Regions from separate parts of the Thalassotalea nanhaiensis genome, predicted to be linked through region 1. Evidence: predicted binding sites of a transcription regulator. Region 1 holds the regulator's gene; the other holds the start of a gene.
The links. Region 1 encodes LexA, which represses DNA repair genes until DNA is damaged. Its sites were predicted from a motif close to TACTGTATNNNNATACAGTA; they were not measured.
Positions count from the first base shown of each region.

Region 1 (3,165 bases):
TGATTGATACCTTACGATATAAAACACATCTTTATTGTCGCCTAGCTCTAATGCATCAACGTTATCGGGGATAATTTTACAACGAACCAGTAAACGTACTGGCCAAGATAGTAAAAAGTAAAACAGTGCTCTCATGGGTAAAAAACTCAGAATAAAAAGTAAAATTTCAGAATTATCGTAATTCTAGCATTAATGGTACAAGTTGTTCTATAGAGACATTTTTAAGCATTTATTTATTAACAAGATTAATTATTTTAAACATTTGCATGTTAAACCTAAGACTCGTACCAATTGCCATCAGGATCGCCCGGAAAAACACCAAGGTTTTCACCATGGCTTTGGTAACCTAATAAACGGCGTATATTTTCAGGATAGCTGTCGACCGTTTTTCGAGGAATAGTTAAATATTGATTTTCTTCCTGCCTTAGCCAGCCCAGGCTATACGTAGTGATTAACCCGGAACGAGCCGCTTGGCTGTTATTGGCACCACCACCATGTATGGTTGAACCAAGATAAAGCAGTACCGATCCTTTTGGCATAACCGCCTGAGTAATATCAGAGGCTTTTACATCTTCAATCTCGCGAAGATCCTGACTCCCTGGCACCACGCGAGTAGCACCGTTCTCTAGGGTAAAATCGTCCAGCGCCCACATTGCGGCAATTTGGAACTCAACATCAGGAATGCGAATGGGATAAAAATCATCATCACGATGCAGCACCTGATCGGCTTCACCCGGCAAAATCTCTATCGCAGTAGAGCTTCCTATGCGATAACACTCACAATGGCGTTTTAGTATGTTATCAGCAACGTCTTTGACTAATGGGTGGGCAATAAGCTCGGCAGCAGATCGAGATAACCCCAGTATGCCACTCAATCTCAGTGTTTTATAACCGTTAAAATCGTTCTCAAATAAATGCCCTTCTCGGTCAAAGGCTGCTCTAAATTCAGCTTTGACATTATCAATAAGCTCATCAGGTGCCTGATGCTTGACGATAACACCGCCGTCTTTTAACAGGGCCTGGATAATATCTGTTGTTTTCTCTGATGTATTAAAAATCTGCATTTCAGGCTGCCTTGTTGTTATACCTATTGCTTGAAAAATAATTTAAAACAATAAGCATTATTTAAACTGAATTAAATTTAACTCTAAACTGGATCACACAAAATTCAACCTTTTTAAGGATTTACAGTTGCGTTTATTTTGTGGCTGTATATACTGACAGTTACTGTACAGATAAACAGGTTCAAAAATAATTATGCGCCCTCTTACTGCTCGACAAGAACAAATATTTGGCTTCATTAAAGAAAAGCTAAGCGAAACCGGTATGCCGCCAACACGTGCTGAAATAGCAACATTTTTTGGTTTTAAGTCAGCGAATGCTGCCGAAGAACATTTAAAGGCATTGGCGAAAAAAGGTTTTATTGAAATGCTACCGGGCACTTCTCGTGGCATTCGCTTAGCTGAAGAACACGTTGAAGAAGAAGGGTTGCCTTTAATTGGTCGCGTTGCTGCTGGTGAGCCAATACTGGCACAAGAACATGTTGAAGAGCACTACAAAATTGATGGTAGCTTATTTCACCCTGCAGCAGACTATTTACTGCGTGTGAACGGTGAAAGCATGAAAGATATTGGTATTCTTGATGGCGATTTATTAGCGGTTCATCAAACTACAGACATTAATAATGGCCAAGTTGTAGTTGCTCGCGTTGAAGACGATGTAACGGTAAAACGCTATAAACGCGAAGGTAATGTCGTATATTTACACGCTGAAAATGAAGATTTTTCACCAATAGTTGTAGACTTAACTAGTCAAAATTTTAATATTGAAGGCATTGCTGTTGGTGTTATTCGCAACGCTGACTGGATGTAGTCTGCCGCCCCTTTAGCAGTATAAAAAATAACCAATAAATAATGGCTAAATTATGTACTTAATTTAGCCATTTTCTTTTCTTCCCATCCCTTTGTTTTAGCCTAACTCATTCAAATTTAGTAGTATTTACTCTAGCTACTTTTAATTAATTAATTTAACTTTTTTATAACAAAGCACTAGACCTTGTTTAAAAATTAAGTAATTCTAGAGTGGATAATATACAAATATTACGCTGTAGACTCCCTACCCCATTCATCGATGTAGGTTTTTTACGTAACACAATAATAAAAATAAATTACGGAAATTAGAGACATCGAATTAAGATGTATCTTGTCACTTATTTCTGTATTTTCTTGGCTAAAAAAAGCAGAGGAGATGTCGAGTGAAGAGACGTAACCTGGGTTGGCTGTTGTTGGGAAGCTTACTTTCCAGTTCAGCTTGGGCAGAATCGCAATTAAATTTGACCAAAGGTGTGACTGATGTCAGCCAAAATGTCTATGAATTGCATATGTTGGTAATGTGGATTTGTACGGTAATAGGTGTCGTGGTATTTGGCGCTATGTTCTGGTCAATGATATTCCACCGCAAATCTAAAGGGGCAAAACCAGCCTCATTTCATGAAAGCACCAAAGTTGAAATTCTTTGGACCGCTATTCCTATTTTAATTCTTATCGGTATGGCATGGCCTGCAACTACGACTTTAATTGACATGGAAGATAACAGTAATTCTGATATCACCGTGCAAGTGACTGGTTCGCAGTGGAAATGGCATTATAAGTATTTTGATCAAGGCATTGAATTTTATAGTGTTTTATCTACACCAAAATCTCAATTTGATAACCGAGATGGTGACAATGGCGAGAAATGGTCAAATGAAAATTATCTTTTAGAAGTAGATAAGCCATTAGTTATACCAGTGAATCGCAAGGTTCGTTTCTTAATAACTTCTGATGACGTTATTCACTCTTGGTGGGTACCAGCATTTGCGGTTAAACAAGATGCTAACCCAGGCTTTATTAATGAAGCTTGGACCAAAGTGAATGAACCTGGCATTTATCGCGGCCAATGTGCTGAGCTTTGTGGTAAAGATCACGGTTACATGCCTATTGTTGTTGATGTTCGCTCTGAAGTTGATTACGAGCTATGGGTTAATGAGCAAAAAATTGCCATGACTAAAGCCGCAGAGGCCGAAGCACAATCGCTTACCGCTAAACTTCCAATGGAAGAGCTAATGGCATTAGGTGAGCAAACATATGCAGCACACTGTGCGGCGTGTCACCAACCAACAGGTTT
Region 1 covers NZ_CP134146.1:382,467-385,631, reverse strand. Annotated here, with positions in the region: gene plsB (glycerol-3-phosphate 1-O-acyltransferase PlsB) at 1-135, opposite strand, end outside; gene RI845_RS01825 (phytanoyl-CoA dioxygenase family protein) at 276-1,064, opposite strand; gene lexA (transcriptional repressor LexA) at 1,258-1,872, shown strand; gene coxB (cytochrome c oxidase subunit II) at 2,255-3,165, shown strand, end outside.

Region 2 (3,165 bases), 1.5 Mb from region 1:
ATCGCCTAAGTATATTGTCACGCCATGGTCATAGGTAACTACAGGTAAATCAACGCCTGATTTTTTGTTATCCTCTTTCACTCGTTTACGTACATTTTTATGAGCAAAAATAGGGGCTTGTTTACCAAAGTGACCATTGCCACCTGTATGATCGCCATGATAATGCGTATTAACAATATATTTTAACGGCACGGCTTTAATCGTTTTCATTGCAGCTTCAATTTTGGCAGCTAAGGGCGCAAATTGATCATCAATGAGTACCAAGCCTTCATCAGTTGCGAATACTCCAATATTACCGCCCGAGCCAGATAACATATAAACCCCACCCGCCACCGGTTGGGCATTGATTTTGATCTTAGAAAAATCTCGGGCAGCATGTGAAGGTAAACTCAAGCCAATAAGTAAAAGTACTAAAGCGGATATGTTTTTCATAATTTTATCTTTTTAATATTGAATGACAGTATTAATATGGCCAAAAAACAGTGAAAAATCAAAATTAGTGCTATTTTATTTAATAAAAATAGTACGTTACAAAGGCAGGCTTAATTGGGGAGTGTATAATTTTTTGGCTTGTTCCGGGGCAAAGCCTACTGTTAACCCAATTAGGCGAATTTTTTTACCATTGCCCCTTGAGACGGCTTCCTCGAGTAAAGGTTTAAACAAGTCGATATCTAAACTGCTTTGGCTTTGCTCTACTGTTGTTTGGGTAAAATCAGCGAATTTTATTTTAATACCTTGTTTTACAATTTCTAGATTTTCAATTTTATCCAGCCTTGTTAAAAACTTTGGCAACAATTCAGCAACAACCTTAAGACAACTGTTTACCTGCTCAATATCTTCACTAAGGGTCGTTTCTATCGCTAATGACTTTCTAATTCTGCTGGTTTCAACTTCTCGAGCATCAATACCAAAAGCTCTCTTAAAAATAACAGGGCCAAACTTTCCCATTATTTTTTCCATAGCTGCTGCGTCTGTCACCCTCACATCAGCACAAGTAAATAAGCCATGTGCATTTAACTTTTCTAAAGTCTTTGGTCCTACCCCAGGTATTTTTTTTAAGTCCAGCATATTTACAAAATCGCTTACTTGCTCTGGGGGCACAACACATTGGCCATTGGGCTTATTTTCATCGGAGGCAATTTTGGCAATAAATTTATTAGGTGCCACGCCAGCAGATGCCGTTAAATTGAGCTCTTGATATATTTCGGCTCTAATTTTTTCGGCAATTAACGTGGCGCTGCCATTACATTCAGTGCAGTCGGTGACATCTAGATAGGCTTCATCTAAAGAAAGCGGTTCAATTTTATCAGTATAACGAGCAAATATTTCACGGATATGGTTGGATGCCTCCTTATAGGCCGACATTCTTCCTGGCACTAGTTCAAGGTGAGGACATAACTGTAATGCTCGGCCAACAGGCATTGCTGAGCGTACGCCGTATTCTCGAGCAAGATAATTGCACGTAGCGGTAACACTTCGAGGCCCTTTACCTGCAATAGCGATTGGGATATTTGCTAAGCCGGGATTATCGCGCATTTCAACAGCGGCAAAAAAACAATCCATGTCGATATGAATAATTTTTCGCATAACTTAGCTCCCTCAACACAACCACTGTATATTAATACAGTTTACGTAACATTGCGTATCGATGCAATTAATATTCTGTTAAACTTTAGTCCATAAATTAAATGAATAAGATGTTGATGTACCAATATATAAAGTTACTTACCAAGCGACCACAAAAAACCTTTTTTAACGAATTCAGTCTTGAGTTTGAGCAATCGGCTATTGCAGATAAAAAAATTGCTAAATTTCGCGCTTTATACAACCTTGATACAGATATCGACTTACCGATAAGCTACGCTTTTATTGCTGGTTTCAACGCGTTAATTAAAACTTTTTCACATAAACACTTTGCTTTTTCACCACTAGGCTTAATTCATTTAAAAAGCGAGTTTGAAAAAACCTTTGAATTAGACTTTCAACAAGACTTTAAAATTATCAATAAAGTTAGGCAAGATCGTCGCCATCCAATGGGGAAGATTATTGTCATTGAAACACAGTTTTTTCAAAATGACCGCTGCTGCTTAATTAATAAAAACACGTTTTTAAAGAAACTTAAGTCCAATAAACGAGAACGAATTAGCAAACAACAAGCATTTATTGGTGACACTAATTTCATCTTAAATCATGCTAAAGCTCTTGCGTACGCGAAAGTAAGTAATGACTTTAACCCCATCCATATTAATAATAAATTAGCTAAGCTTTTCGGTTTACCCAATGCCATTATGCATGGTGGATTTTTAGCGCATCTGGTGCTCATTGAAAAAGGTGTTGAAACCAACAAAGTAAAATTCGATTTTAAAAAGCCTTGTGTTTTACCTTGTGCTGTAGGGATATTTTCGAATGATAAAGAGCATCACGTATTTTCTGCTAACGACCAATTGCATTTAAGCGTAAAGGTGGGGGAATAATCACAATACCTTATATTTAATTAACGGGATGAAGTGTGATTATGGTCTAATTGTAGGCGAGTAAAACGTTAGGTTTGCACTGACTAAGATATCATTAATACCCTGCACATTAAGTAAGTAAACTTTTCCGCGAACGATCTCTACCAGTCCTTGGCAGGCAAATTCTTTTAATACAGCATTAACTCTTGGCCTAGTTACATCGGCCAAGTTTGCAAGTTGCTGTTGGGTGATTGTAAGCATTGGCATTACCCCATTGATATCTGCTTGTTTTGAGGCTACATCTAATAAGGCAAAAGCTACTTTTATTGGAATTGAAAACTTTTGATTTAAAACCCCCTTTTGCACAAGAGGCAAAGTATTTTTCTTCAAAACAGAGAACATCAATTTATATATTTCTGGTTGTGTCTTGGTAAGTTCAACAAAGTTTGAATCGGTTACTTTTAAAAAAGTAGAGTCTTGTAAAAAGTCTGCATTTATTGATTCTTGCAAGCGATAGTCCATCAGCTTGCCATAATAAAGAAAATCCCCCTTGCCAAGTAACTTATAGGTGAAGTGATCAAAATCAGATGTACGAATTGAAATGATCACACTGCCCTCTAATAAATAAAACAATCCATCATTAGTCAAATCAGACGTTAAGTGATAATAGCCTTCATTACGAGTTAGTATCATTCCTGCTTGCACAATAGTT
Region 2 covers NZ_CP134146.1:3,199,368-3,202,532, forward strand. Annotated here, with positions in the region: gene RI845_RS13790 (MBL fold metallo-hydrolase) at 1-432, opposite strand, end outside; gene dinB (DNA polymerase IV) at 529-1,587, opposite strand; gene RI845_RS13800 (MaoC/PaaZ C-terminal domain-containing protein) at 1,704-2,474, shown strand; gene RI845_RS13805 (Crp/Fnr family transcriptional regulator) at 2,514-3,165, opposite strand, start outside.
Region 2: dinB (DNA polymerase IV) is a predicted target of LexA. The motif match lies at 1,610-1,629, and genes of this name have one in related genera.